Regions from separate parts of the Planococcus sp. S3-L1 genome, predicted to be linked through region 1. Evidence: riboswitches for the same ligand, from Rfam matches in the RefSeq annotation. Region 1 holds a riboswitch; the other holds the start of a gene.
The links. A riboswitch is a leader RNA that binds a small molecule or an ion and turns the genes downstream of it on or off. The one in region 1 is predicted to bind FMN.
Positions count from the first base shown of each region.

Region 1 (7,568 bases):
AAAAATGAGCACGCGAAAAGCACTTATTTTAATAAACAATAAGAAAAAAATGAGTATATATGGCATGACAGCTGTTTTCTTCATTTAAAACACCTCATTTCTAAAGACGATCATTTAAAGTTGAATGTTGCATATAGTTAGTTAAAAAGGGAATAGTTAAATGTACATGAAAGGCAAGACAGACTTAATGATAAGCAGGCTCTTATTTTCTACAGTTGTTCAAGAAGATATCGTGCAAATTATTTTGACGCTTACTACATAAGCGTGGACTGATTTGCTCAACACTTTATCGGAAAAACGATTGTTAACGTCATTTTTAGAACCTGACTACCTAAAGGGAGCGATACGATGCAAACATTAAAAGCACTTTTCATCAATACTTCACTAAAAAGTTCAAAGGACCCTTCTCACACAGAAGGTTTCATCAATGATGTTCAAGTTCATTACAATCAACTAGGAGTAGAATCAGAAATTGTCCGCTTGGCCGATTATGACGTTGCTTACGGTGTTCAAGAAGATATGGGTGAAGGCGATGAATGGCCTAAAGTATTTGAAAAAGTCATGGCAGCAGACATTGTCATTATCGGTACCCCCTTATGGCTCGGAGAAAAAAGTTCATTGGCTACGCAAACCATTGAACGTCTTTATGGCAGTAGCAGTGTCACCAATGATAAAGGACAATCCGTTTTCTACAATAAAGTTGGCGGTGTTGCAATTACGGGTAACGAAGACGGCGCTAAGCATGCTGCTGCATCCGTTCTTTACGCCCTTTCTCATATCGGGTTTGTCATTCCACCAAACGTTGATGCTTATTGGGTTGGTGAAGCAGGTCCTGGAGCTTCTTATATGGATGCTGGCAGAGAAAATGAGTTTACTAAAGCAGCGATTCAACGACTTGCCTACAACACTTATCATTTGGCCGGTATGCTTAAGAACAATCCAATTCCGAATGAAGGCAATACACTTTAAACCTAACCAGCCGGCAGCGAAAGCACTGCCGGTTTTTCTATGTACTTATTTCCACACGCGATGTGCAAAAAGGTGACCATCTTTTATTATCACTTTATAAATATCAGGATTAGTCAGCTTTTGCCACTCCAAAAACCCATAATCGTCGTCAATTCGTTTTAATAGTAACCCCAACAAATTGCCATGAGTTACCGCTGCAGTCATGTCATCCATCTCACTCAATGCTTCCATGGCACGGTCTGCTGCCTCTTTCCCTGATTCGCCTCCAGTGAATTTTACGCTGTCGTCATTAAAGGACTCTTCTAATTTTTTCATCCAGTCTGGCAAATCTTCAGAGCTCAGCACTCGTTCAGCCAAACGCTCATCAATTCGAATCGGTAAATCTTGTTGGTCTGCTGCCGGTTCGATCGATTGGATAGCCCGTGTAAACGGACTCGAAACAAAATGGATAATCTGTCGTTGTTGAAGAAATCTTGCTAATTCTTCTGCTTGTTTTTGCCCCATTGCAGTCAAGTCCGCGTCCGGTGCCTGTCCGGTTGCTTGGCAATGTCTAATTAAGTAAACTGTTTTTTCCATACTCATCATCCTCTTGTGATTTTCATTGGTTCGAATTCAAAACCTAGAATGTTTCGCTTGTTTATAACCATCATACACTTCCTTTACCTATCACATTCCCCAAATCTCGTCTTTTAACCTCAAAAAAACTCCTGAGCAAAAGCTCAGGAGCAAGAGATTATAATTTTTTCATAAGATTCGCCATTTCAATGGCCCCAGCTGCTGATTCCCAGCCCTTGTTTCCAGCTTTTGTTCCAGCGCGTTCAATCGCCTGTTCAATAGAATCTGTTGTTAAAACACCAAAAATAACTGGAATATCTGCATGGTCACTTGCTCTTGAAACACCTTTAGCGACTTCGCTGCAAACATAGTCAAAGTGAGGAGTAGCGCCTCTAATAACTGTCCCTAGTGTGATAATTGCATCGTATTTTCCACTTAATGCCATTTTCTTCGCCACAAGTGGAATTTCAAAAGCTCCAGGTACCCAAGCAATCGACACATCCTCTTCACTAACACCGTGGCGTTTTAACGCATCTTCTGCACCGCCCAATAATTTACTCGTAATAAACTCGTTAAAACGTCCAACCACTATTCCGATTCGTAATCCTTCGCCATTTAAATAACCTTCAAAATGTATCGTCATTTAAGTCCATCTCCTCTAGTCGATTAATAAGTTGTCCTGTTTTGCTGTTCTTGTTGGTACGTTACTAAATCTTTAATCGTCAAAATACCTAGACCGAGACGTTCTGACACTTGTAACAAATCGTTAACACGCGCCATTGTGCCATCAGCATTCATGATTTCACATATAACTCCTGCTGGAGGTGAACCTGCAAGCTTGGCTAGATCCACTGCGGCTTCAGTATGCCCGGTCCGCTCTAAGACGCCGCCATCTTTTGCGATCAAAGGAAAGATATGGCCTGGGCGCTTAAAATCAGCTGCTTGAGCATCTGATTTTGCTAAACTAGTAATTGTATGAGAACGTTCAAAAGCACTAATGCCTGTCGTTGTATCTTTATGATCTACACTGATTGTAAAGGCCGTTCCATATTCATCTGTATTATGATCTGTCATAAGACCAATTTGTAAGTTTTGAGCGATTGATTGGGCAAGTGGCACACAGATCAATCCTCTTCCTTCGGTCGCCATCAAATTGACGATTTCGGGAGATGCGAATTCTGCCAATGCGACAAAATCGCCCTCATTTTCTCGGTCTTCATCATCAATTACAATGATGGCTTTACCATTCTTTAAATCTTCGATGGCTTTTTCTACCGTGTAAAACATGTGTGTCGCGCCTCCTCTAAAATCCGTTTTCTGCTAACCAGCTTCTACTGATTTTTGGTTCTGCTGTTTGAATTCGCTCGGTATATTTGGCCAGTAAATCACATTCGATATTGACCTTTTCACCAATTCCTTTTTCTCCTAATAGCGAATCTTCTTGCGTCGTCGGAATAAGAGAAATCGTCACAGTATTATGGCTAATAGCAAAAATCGTCAAAGAAATACCGTCTACTGCGATTGATCCTTTTAGCATCATATACTTCATCAACTGAGGTTCAAGCTCGATTGTTTTCGTGATCGCATTCGCTTCTTTTTTCACAGAACGGATAACGCCAACGCCATCAATATGGCCACTAACAAAATGACCGCCGAAACGTCCGTTAGCTGGCATAGCACGTTCTAAATTTACCTGTGAACCTACCTTTAATCCAATCATCGTTGAAGATTTCACCGTTTCTGGGATCACGTCAACGGTAAAGGTACTAGAACTGAATGTTGATACAGTTAAACAAACGCCGTTAATGGAAATACTATCTCCACGTTTAACGTCTTCTAAAATAAGCGTGCAAGAAATAGTTAACTCCATTGCTTGTGGCTTAGAGCGAACTGAAGCAACATGGCCAAGTTCTTCAACAATACCTGTAAACATTTAGGCACACTCCTCCATTCTGTTCGCAAAAACGTATTCAATTGTGGTCTTACGAGTTTTCGGGCGCTTTCCACCGTGGGGCATATAGGTGGTGAGGAAAGAATATTTCAGAAGAGTTTGAATCCATAACACAATGTGCCCTGCTTCTTTATCAAGTTGGCATAGTAGACGGCCATTTTTCGTACCTTGAAGAAGCTCTTTTTCCAGTGAGGAAATGAGCAGGGTTAAAAACCGTTGATTTGTATTTCCAGAGACTACTCCCTGATAAAGGTATTTGGTCATACAAATTCCTCCTTTCAATTTAAATGCATTGAAAAGAAGAGGCACATAACGAAGCCGATTTCTACATTCTTCTCCCATCCAGACTGTAACTGTCGGTGCCGGAATTTCACCAGCTCCACCGTTTGGACGCTTCAAACATAGTGGCCTATGCTTGCCATCGTCCAACCGGGTCACGGACTTGCAGTTTCCTGCTCACCGCCGGTAAGGAATTTCACCTTGCCCCGAAGAATTAGATTCGTAGTTTCGTCTCTTTAATAGTAGCATAGAAAGAAACTGAACCCTATAAAATAAGCTAAGATTTCCGACGAACTCCAGTGACCGCTAATTCTATCAGCCTCAAACAACTGCCTAGTTTAAAACATATTACCGTTTCAGAAAGGACGAGTTACTATGTCTCATCACCACACAGTGAAAGGCGTCAGCGTAGATGCGGAAACACGTTGTGCTCATTACCATTCAGCTATCGATCGAATTGCCATCAAGTTTTTTTGCTGTCAGCAATACTTCCCCTGCTTCGAATGCCACCAAGCTATAGGCTGTGGCAACCACCAAGTTTGGCCAAAAGACCGGTTCCAAGAAAAAGCAGTGCTGTGCGGGAGCTGTGGGCATGAACTTACTATCGATGAATATTTAGCCTGTGCATCTATTTGCCCTAGCTGTACTTTGCCTTTTAATCCAGGCTGCAACTTGCATACGTATCTTTATTTCGGATAAAAAACTGGAAGCCCTAGAAACGTGATTCTTTTAAAAAATCAATAAAGCCAAGTGAGAAACGATATCTCACTTGGCTTTATTGGTGTATAAAGACATTACAAGTTGCTCTCCTTTAGAGCGCATAATTCGTCTACCTGTATCTTCGAATCCCGCTTTTTGATACAAGCGTTGTGCAGGGATGTTACGCGCATTGACGCCTAGCACCACTTGATCAAAATCTGGAAACTCCATTTCCATAAACTCTGGCAGTGCATAGATAGACCCTGTCGCAATTCCTCGCCCCTGATATTTTGGATTCACAGAAAACCCTCTCAACAATAAGGCTTTTGGGTTGTTCGAATATTTTTTACGGTCTTCCGATTCATCCAATTCGAAAAAACCGGCATCTTCTCCGCGTGCTTTAATAATAATAAAATGCTTTAACGGATCTTTAGCATCTTTTTCAATAATTTCTATAGGCAATCGTGTAAATTCCAGCTGATGTGTTGGCAAATCGTAACCGATTGATCGTTTGGAGGAGTAGCGGTGCAATGTCACTTCTCTTTTTTTAATCACGTTAAGTAGACCTCCTTGTTTGCGTTCATTATCTCAGACTATCAGGCATCTCTAGATTCAAAAAGATGGTCAGATGATTATTGAAGAAAGAAAAGCTGCGTCGACTTTTGCTTTACTCTTTCTTCAATGTCACTACGACAATTTCAGGCAGATTAAAAATACGAACGGGAAAAGTACTATTGCCAAGGCCACGGCTAACAACCATTTTCGATTGATCTTTGTCAAAGATCCCTTCCGTTACTTTCGGAAACCAGCCTTGTCCTGGAGCAACTAAACCGCCAAGGCCAGGAATTCGAATTTGTCCGCCGTGGGCATGTCCTGAAAACACTACATCTACTCCAGCTTCTGCATAAATCGGAAAATATTCAGGACGATGTGCTAGCAACAAGGTAAAATTGTCAGTCAGTTGCGCATGCTCAAGACTCCCCTGTGTAGCTTCGTCTTCGTGTATCTCAGGCTCTGTCAAAGGATCGTTAATTCCTGCAATCTGGATTGACGATTGTGCTTTTTTCCATTCAACTTGCTCATCTTCCAAAACCACGACGTCCCGTTTACGTAACGCAGCTGTTATTTCCTCAATCTTATTGGAAGCCACTTCGTGGTTTCCCGTCACGTAATACACTTTACTCATCTCCACAAGCGCATCAACTAACACCAAGCTAGCCTCCAAATCATAACGATTACTATCGATAAGATCGCCCGTCAAAAAAATGACGTCCGGATTGGCTGCCGATACCTTTTCAATCAGTGAAGATTGATCTTTTCCGAAGGTGGCATTGTGCAAGTCCGATACCTGAACAACAGTTGCTCCATCAAAAGCAACTGGCAACTCTTTAGAAGCTACCGTGTATTCCGTAGTTTGCACCCACTTGTTACTGACCCAAATGCCACTCCCCACTAGTAACACTAACAACATAAGTCCGATCATTTTTTTCATAAACTAACCTCTATTCAATTCTCATTCGAACAATTGGAGTCGGCTCCATCTTTTAATCTACTTAAATCGGTGCTACAATTTCGATTTTCAAACGATCAGGTCCCTCTAGAAAAACTGCATAACAATTTGGTCCACCTGCATAGGGATGAAGGTCTTCGTATAAAATTCGCACACCCAATTGTCTCATTTTTCCAGTCATTTCGTCTACTTGCGCACATGAAATTGCATGAAACGCCAAATGATTCAATCCGGTTTTTTTGCGATGAAAAGACGTTTGTAAGAATTCCTCTTGTGTTTGAACAAAAACAAGATAGGTAGGACCTGATTTGTAGCTGAACCCTTGTTCCCACTCCTGAAATAATACATAGCCCAGTAGTGGTAGCAGTTCGCTATAGAATGACCTAGCTTCAGTTAGATTTGAAACATTGAGTTCTACATGATGTAGCATTTGTTCCCACTCCTTTAATCCATGCTACTCGTTGTACTAAAAAACGTGCAAGTTTCTCAGTAGATTGGTGAGTGGCAACTCAAACTTTGGTCTTGGCTTTATTTTTTCGTGCTGCCACACTACCTAAAACGCTTAAAAGAAAAATACATAAAATAGCTATCCCTATAGCTCCTACGAGACTACCTCCATCGGAAGATCCCGTTAACCAAGCCGCTCCGTACTGTGGGATTTTCACCGGTGAAATCGACCAAGTCGTACCGAATAAGCTATCCGTTAATTGCAAGATCAGGTATATTGCAAATGCAACCGCCGCTGCAATTCCACCATTTGGTGAAACGGCGCTTGCTGCTAAAACAATCGTTAGAATGAGCACTACCCAAATGCTATAAGTTCCCATTAGTTGAACAAGCTTGCCAAATCCAACTTCTCCAAAAAAAAGGAATGTGTAGTAATAGCCCGCCAGAAAGCCAAGCCAGACACTAACCAAGGAAACAACAGATGCGACTGACCATTTGCTTAGAAAATAAGCTGAAAAAGAAAGTGGTCGAACATACAGCAAAGTGGCTGTCCCGCTTTTTCGTTCTCCAGCTATGCTTCCCATATAAGCTAAAATCAGTACAGCTATACCAATCGTTTGAAATTGTTCCATGACTGCTATCAATAGTTGTTCTGGCATAAGTGTTGGTAATTCTAACACTGCGCCATCTGGTAAACCGCCGGAGGACTCCAAGATTTGAGGAAGGAAATAATTGACTACAGGCTCGGTAATCCCTAAAAGAATGAAAACTGCGGGTATCCAGAAAATTTTATAATTCCGTATATTTTCCAAACACTCTTTTTGCGTTAAAATAAGAAATTGCTTCATTTGGCAGCGACCACCTTTAAAAAGATTTCTTCTAGCGAAGCCGCTTGTGATTCAACCCCTATAATGCCCTGTTGTTCAGAAGCCAGAATACGAAGAACTTGCTGCATGTTTGGATAGTTTTCATGAACAGGCAAAAACACAAAACTCTCTTTCACCTCAGATTCCCATGACTGTCTCCTAGCAAAGTCTAACGCTTGAGTCTGATTTTGAAACTGTATGCGAATGTGCGGGGCGGCATGCCGATTCTTGACTTCGCTTAGAGATCCTTGCTCAATCAAACACCCATCTTTCATAAACAACAACTGGTCAG
Region 1 covers NZ_JASISN010000001.1:117,162-124,729, reverse strand. Annotated here, with positions in the region: gene QMF37_RS00645 (LTA synthase family protein) at 1-84, opposite strand, end outside; gene QMF37_RS00640 (flavodoxin family protein) at 349-969, shown strand; gene QMF37_RS00635 (histidine phosphatase family protein) at 1,015-1,545, opposite strand; gene ribH (6,7-dimethyl-8-ribityllumazine synthase) at 1,703-2,167, opposite strand; gene ribB (3,4-dihydroxy-2-butanone-4-phosphate synthase) at 2,191-2,811, opposite strand; gene ribE (riboflavin synthase) at 2,828-3,457, opposite strand; gene QMF37_RS00615 (hypothetical protein) at 3,458-3,739, opposite strand; FMN riboswitch at 3,802-3,972, opposite strand; gene QMF37_RS00610 (CHY zinc finger protein) at 4,130-4,453, shown strand; gene QMF37_RS00605 (GNAT family N-acetyltransferase) at 4,520-5,008, opposite strand; gene QMF37_RS00600 (metallophosphoesterase) at 5,121-5,945, opposite strand; gene QMF37_RS00595 (VOC family protein) at 6,007-6,393, opposite strand; gene QMF37_RS00590 (ABC transporter permease) at 6,473-7,258, opposite strand; gene QMF37_RS00585 (ABC transporter ATP-binding protein) at 7,255-7,568, opposite strand, start outside.

Region 2 (7,568 bases), on a different contig from region 1:
AAACTCACTTCATTTTCTGCGGGTTTGGCTGTCAATGAATCGTCGGGTTCAAATACGAAAGCTACATAAATCAGCAAAGAAACCGGAATTAAGATAAATATAAAAAATAATGCAGGCATCAAAAGATTTTTAGTTTTTTTAGTTTTGGGTTTTTGTGCCTGTCTCTGACCTGCTCTCGACAATGCCGAATTTTTGTCCACCGATATTTCCTGTCGATTCTTTTCAATCGACTCATGATAACTTTGATTCCCCATACATGACTACCCCTATCTGTACTAATATATCTATTATGACGAAAAAAGGCTCATTTGTAAATGACAGTTAATAAGATTCTTACATAGGTAATATTACACTTAAACGGTCTTGCCATTCAAGTGGCAATCGCTTTTCTTTCGGTGAAGCAAAGGCTTCAAAAATTTGATAATCAATTCCGTCGTTAACGCAGCAGTTGGTCGGTTTATCTATTAGTTGTTGATCAAAGCATTCGATGATGTAACTCCGCAGACAAGTTTCGCGCGAAATCAATTCACGAATTTTTATCGCTTGTTGCCTTTTTCCTTTTCTCAGCAATTCCATTTGCTTGATAACACCATCTAACGGCAACTTTGTCAGCCAATAAGCGATTACTCGAAAAGCCGTCTCCCGAACGATTCCTTGATCGATTAAATAAGTAGCAGTAGCTCCTTTGCTATAAACTGCTTCTATCTCGTGCTGTGTTGGTAAATCATCCATCACTAAACTTTCGAGCAATACCTCGTCCCCTTGTGCATACAGTAAAGTAGCTAAAGCCGGTTTATCATCTCTACCAGCTCTTCCAACCTCTTGCACATATCCTTCAATAGAAGTCGGCAGTTGAAAGTGGATGACGTGACGAATGTTCGGAATATGAACACCCATGCCAAATGCATTTGTGGAGCAAATCCATTGCACTTCTCCGTTTTGAAATTGTTGCTGTACAAAAATGCGATCTTGGTGCTCCATACCCCCATGGTAAAAAGCTGAAGAAATTCCTTGCTCTGTTAATAGCATAGACAGTTGCTGGGACTTTTTTCTAGTTCCTGCATAGATAATACCGGGACCATTAAACTTCTGAACAAATTTTTTCAAAAAATCTACTTTTTCACGACTGTCATCAAATTTTTTCAAATCATACACAATATTTTTTCGATCCATCGGATGACAATACACAAATGGCTTTTTCAAAGCTAAATACTCTTTTATTTCTTTGGTGACTTTGTCCGTAGCAGTTGCCGTCAGTGCCAACACTTGAGGGGAATTCAAAAAAGGCAAAATTTCTGAAATCCGCAAGTAATCTGGTCTAAAATCAAACCCCCACTGCGAAATACAATGTGCTTCATCAGCAACTAGTAGCGAAATTTGCATCTGCTGTAATTTTTGTTTAATAAACGGTTGGACAAGCATTTCTGGGGATATAAAAATGAATTTATAAGAGCCGAGCTTAGACATAATTTTTTCTTTGTCTTCTGGCTTTAAAAATGAGTTGATGGCTACTACGGATTTCTCTCCCATTTTTTTTAATTGAACCACTTGATCTTGCATGAGTGATAATAAAGGTGAAACGATTAAGATACTTCCAGGTAAAACTTTAGCCGGCAATTGATAACAAATAGATTTGCCCATTCCAGTTGGCAGTAGCGCAATAACATCCTCACCTGCGACTACTCGCTCGATAATTTCGCGCTGACCAGGACGAAATGAAGAAAAACCATAGTTTGAATACAATAATTCCTCGAGATTCATCTTCGTTCCCTCCTAATCGCTAGCGCAAGACGTATTTGAAAATAACTGACTTCAGGTAAAAACTCTTTAATTTCACGTAATCTTTTCGTTTTTCGACGTCGGCTTTCGGCAATAATTGCCTCGTACTGTTCATGACCCACAAATGGGATATAGTTAAAATAAGGATCGTTCATTGCCAATTCGACCACATGATCTTCGATCGTACTGGTTTTTAATTGGCGTAATGACGCAATTTGTTCCAAGTTAAATCCTCTTTCGAACAATTTTTCTGTGCGCTGCGCTGTTTCGGTCAAGGAAGACTGCTGAATAATGCCTTCCATGAGACCTACCAGCAATTGAGGCTTGGACTGTTCGATCACTGCCATCCAACCATGCAAAACTTCTACTGTCATTAATTGAACATCCAGTAAGGATAGTTCTTTAGAATCGGCAATTTGCTGCCACGTTAAGCCACTTATCGTAAAACCCGTTAAACGCTCGATCAAAATCATTTTATGTGTTTCAGAAATGTCCGTTTCGGCTAATGTAGTAAAGAGTTCTTTTTTAAACACTTGAACTACAGCTAAATCACGAAACTGAATCCGTTGCAGGTATCTTTTCACCCAATTTTGCACTTCTTCATTACTGACAACGGGGTCAAAGCTTTTTACGCGTTGACTGACGTGGGACAAAGTTTGAACAATTAGTGACAAGCGACTAAAAAACAAATTTTCGTTCCCTCGGTATTTCCAACCATTCAACGACGACGGGGCAACACTTAACTTTAACGCTTTTTCGGATAGTTCAATAACTTGTTCATTTGCTAGTAAATAACCTTGCGAAAACAAGCCTTGAACTACTTGATCATAGGCTTTCTTATCCAGTTTTGGCAACACGCCAAAATAAGGATAAAGGCCGAAATAACCAATATCCTGTATCGTTTGCCCAGACTTCTTTCCTTTTATCAAATGATAGGGAGAAGAGACGGTTCGCTGCCGATCGACAGTCTTCATAATGGCCAAAATGAGTTCAGTAACTAACAAGCTTGCTCCCCCTAACGGTTTTAGGTTGAAAAACTGTTCAAACACCTTTAGAATAAATACGATAGTATAACTGAACTTGTTCGGAGATAAAGGAGTGGAAAACAATATGGCTAAGTATACCATTGTCGACAAGGATACTTGCATCGCTTGTGGTGCTTGTGGTGCTGCTGCACCTGACATTTATGATTATGATGACGAAGGAATCGCTTTTGTTATTTTAGATAATAACATGGGAACAGAACAAGTTCCAGATGAACTCGAAGAAGACATGGAAGATGCATTTGAAGGCTGTCCAACAGATTCGATCAAAGTTGCAGATACATCTTTCGAAGGCGATCCGTTAAAATACGAAGACTGAATCAAAAAAGAAGGCGTACTGGAGAATCCCTCCAGTACGCCTTCTTTTAATTTGTGCTAATTCAAATTCCGTCAAATCTACACGGCTGTTTTCGCTTTTCTTTATCCAGACTCAACCAGCCAGATTTTAGGGTCACAAGCCACACTAGCTATGCGGCTGAAAAAATGCCGCTTCGCCAGTGCATCTTGTGCCCGTCAAATCTACACGGCTGTTTTCGCTTTTCTTTATCTATGATAAATAATAGGATCTTTGCTTTTCGATCCATGTGTGCATGCTGCTGAATACTAGCAGGACGACCGAAGTTAACAATAGACCTTTGATTAAGTTAAATGGTAATATCCCTAAGACAATTGTGCCAAATAACGCATTGCCCGTTTCAGCAGGCACATTTAAAAAGTACGTATACATTGGCAAAAACACAAAATAGTTTAAAACACTCATACCAATTGCCATAGTTAATGTTCCCACAGCTAAGCCAAAAATCATGCCTTTTTTATTCGCTACTTTGTGGTAGATAGCATAAACCGGAAGGATAAACAGCAAACTTGTTATAAAGTTAGCCATATGACCAACAGGTACACCTGTCGGACTTCCTGCAAAAAGCCAATCCAACACGTTTTTGAAGAATGCTACTAAAATCCCTGCAACTGGCCCCATCGTGATGGCTGCAATTAATGCCGGTACGTCACTAAAATCCACTTTCAAAAAAGCCGGTAATGCAGGTAATGGAAAGTTAAAAAGCATCAATATAAATGAAATACTGCTTAACATCCCAATCACAATCATCGTTTGTAACTTTTTGTTCTTCATATTCCTCTCTCCTTGTCGTGATTCACCAGAAGAAAAGCTTGGACCCAACATTTACATATAAAATCCCTTAAGCACTAGTACTTAAGGGAGAAAAGGCACACTTAATAAGCGTTCCGTCTACATGTAAACGACAAACGTCCGCACCTTCACCTTCTCCCATCCAGACTATACTGTCGGCTTTGGAATTTCACCAAATCCTGCGTTTTACGGCTCGCGGGCTTATGAACAGAGTTCAATTACCGCCGGTAGGGACTTTCACCCTGCCCCGAAGATGAATCGATATTTTGTTATAGCCTAATCGTAGTATAAAAAAGAAGCGTTGTAAACAAATTTGTTTACAACGCTTCTTTTCCTTATTGTATTGGCCATTCTAATAAATTAGGCGCTAGTGGAACGGGTAATGGCTGAGTAAAATCAAACCCGTTCCAACTATCAGACTGTAACCCTTTTACTGCTATTTTTTTATCAAAAGAAGCTGCAGTCAACGCCAAACTTTCAATCATTCGAACTGCTTCTAAACGATCCATTGTTTCTAAATCGACTGAGCCCTCAAAATCAATTTGCACCAAATCTCCAGTTTCTGATAGTTGAAAATCCACATTTTGTGGAATTGTAGCACGATAAAAGTCGTTTGGGCTTTGCGCAAGCGCTTCGATCGCTTCAGTCGCTGCGGCGAAAGGACTATCGTATCCCGGAGCAAGATAAATTTCGCCATTTGTCGTTGTAAATGAATAATAAGCAACATCTTTCTGTTTTGGACTGATTGCTTCTACAGATCCTACCTGGGAAAATTCTGCTGCAGAACCATCTTCATTGACTACTGTAATTTCAGCGACGTCTGGAAAAGTCGCCGAAAGTGTATTGAAATACACACCTATACTTGCAGAAGCCAAATCGTATTGGTGATCCTGCGGCAAGATGTGGCGTATTCCTTTCACCGTTTTTTCTAAATTACCTAGATAGGGGTGGTACTCATCGAAACCTAATTGCGTTTCGTCAATATCGTCTGCATATTGCTGATACAATTCAAGCGATGATGGTACTAAATCTCCAAATGCTGCTGTTATCTGATTTTCTGGAACAAGAAAAGAAACGGGCACCACGTTAGCATTTTCGGTTAAGCCGATCGTCATTAATGTCTGGTTTCCAATCGTTTCTTCGTAAACTGAAGTTCGCAACACTTCATCTGCTTGCGCTACAGAAAATTGATTTGATTCTTCAGTGCCGGATCTTTCAGCTTCAGACGAGCTATCAGCTTGCTCTGAACTGTCAGTTGATGTTGCTACTGATTCTTCATTTGAACTGTCCTTATTTTGAGCAGCATCCAAGCCATTTTGGCTGATAATAGAGGAGACCAGCATTCCAAAAGCAATAAATGCCAATGCCGCTACAAGCAAGGGCAACCATTTTTTCGGACGCTTTTGACCTTTCTTTTGATCAACCAGCTGACTGTAAATTTTTTCTTTTGCTCGATTATCTTTTATTGAAGGGAAATCATTTAACAAATCTTCGATGGATTTATCGGTCCATTTGTCATTTGACATTGTCGTCTCCCCCTTCCCTAGCTATTAATTTTTCACGTAATGCTTTTATTGCACGATGTTGTGTTGTCTTCACTTTTCCTTCAGTCCAGCCTAAAACTTCTGCAGTTTCTGCGATCGACAAGTCTTGAAAAAACCGCATTATGACGACCATTTTCTGATCTCCTGTACACGTATCCAATGCTTTATAAAGAAATATTTTATCTTCATTCAATAAGGAAACTTCTTCTGGGAGTTTTTCAGACGACACCAATTGTTGTGTTTCCCAATCAAAATACGCCATCGAATGTTTTGTGCGTACTGCTGTTTTCCGAAAATGATCGATCGCCACGTTTTTTGCAATCGAAAAAAGCCATGTCTTTTCTGAACTTCTTCCTTCAAAGCGATCGTATGCTCGAAAGGCACGAATATACACTTCTTGCATTAAGTCTTCTGACACATGCCTATTTTTCACCAGATAAATCAAAAACTGAAAGACATCCTGATGAAATTCATCGTACAGTCGATGGAAAACGGAGTCATTCAATATACTCCCTCCGCTCTTAAGATTAGTCGTCTTCGTCTTTAGAAAGTTACATATTTTTCAAAGGCAGTAGGAAGGCAAAAGAAGTTCCATGCCCTTCTAAGCTTTCTGCGTATATTTTACCTTCATGGGCTTGGATAATGTTACTAGCGATGGCTAAACCTAGTCCTGTGCCACCTTTTCCAAGTGTTCTCGCTTTGTCTGCTTTGTAAAAACGCTCAAAGACAAATTCTAAATCTTTTTTTGAAATACCTATCCCGTTATCATTAATTGAAATTTTTGCGTACTCCTGCTGTTGTTCGACACGAACTACGACTTGTCCGTTTGCAGGTGTATGTCGTATAGCGTTATCTATCAAATTTGTCATGACTTGTTCAATTCGGTCTTGATCCATCTCACTAGCTGCCCAATCATCGATTGTCGTTTCAAACCTTAATTGAACGTCGTTTTCTTTGGCAATTTGTGAAAACTTCAATGTCATCCGCTCGATTGCACTGTTCAACTGAACAATTTCTTTATAAAGTCGCATGTGGCCTGATTCCAAACGCGCCAAATTCAGCAAGTCAGTAATCAATCGACCCATCCGCTGCGATTCTTCGTAAATAATTCTGGTCATTTCACGTCGTTCTTCTTCAGATGCCCCAACATCATCTAAAATCGCTTCACTATAGCCTTGAAGCATCGCAATTGGTGTTCGCAACTCATGTGATACATTAGCAATAAAGTCTTCTCTCAGCTTCTCTAGGCGATGCTGCTCTGTCATATTGTGCAAAACAGCGACAGCTCCCCGTATCGATTCGCCACTATATAAAGGACTGAAATTAATGGCGTAATAAGCACCTTCAATTTCGAGTTCTTCTTCAATTTCTTCTTCTAGACCTAGTACATGGTCAAGCATATGAAGCATTTCAGGCGGCAATGGCTGCGCTTTAGTCGAACCATTTTTAAAAATCCATTGCTGCAGTAACTTTTCAGCCGGTGGATTGCTCAACAAGATGGTTTTATCTTGATTAAAAGTAATGACCGCATCGGCCATTGATGTCAGAATACTTGATAATTGTTCTTTTTCTTGATTGATTACTTCCACATGATGCTTTAATTGACGGCCCATTTGATTGAACGCTGTAGCCAATTGACCAATTTCATCACTAGAAGTTGCCTTGACTTTTGTATCAAAATTTCCTTTCGCTAACTCAAAAGCACCTTCTCGCATTTTGCGGAGAGGAGAGGTAATCCGTGAGGATAAAAAGAAAGCAAAAAATGTTGTCAATAAAAGTGCGATAAACGCTGATAGAAATACAATATTAGTAGTTCGTTCTGCAGTGCGGTCCATCACTTCCAACGATTGATAGATAAATACGACACCATGGCGGTCTTCACCAGTCTTTAACGGACTAGCCAAGACAATATACGATTCCAGACGATTTTGTTCTGTTAGTGAAGGCAGGAGCATTTCTTTCATCACTGTTTCACTTGTCTCAAACACTTTTTGAAAAGAGGGTTCATTTAATATTTTTTCTCGGGTTTCAGCGCCATTCAATCCGTCATGAATG
Region 2 covers NZ_JASISN010000006.1:76,140-83,707, forward strand. Annotated here, with positions in the region: gene QMF37_RS08255 (LysM peptidoglycan-binding domain-containing protein) at 1-254, opposite strand, end outside; gene QMF37_RS08260 (RecQ family ATP-dependent DNA helicase) at 334-1,761, opposite strand; gene QMF37_RS08265 (YpbB family protein) at 1,758-2,783, opposite strand; gene QMF37_RS08270 (ferredoxin) at 2,890-3,141, shown strand; gene QMF37_RS08275 (ECF transporter S component) at 3,370-3,951, opposite strand; FMN riboswitch at 4,096-4,228, opposite strand; gene QMF37_RS08280 (hypothetical protein) at 4,305-5,495, opposite strand; gene QMF37_RS08285 (RNA polymerase sigma factor SigX) at 5,485-6,072, opposite strand; gene QMF37_RS08290 (ATP-binding protein) at 6,065-7,568, opposite strand, start outside.
Region 2: linked by a shared signal. The riboswitch ahead of QMF37_RS08275 (ECF transporter S component) and the one ahead of QMF37_RS00615 (hypothetical protein) in region 1 are both predicted to bind FMN.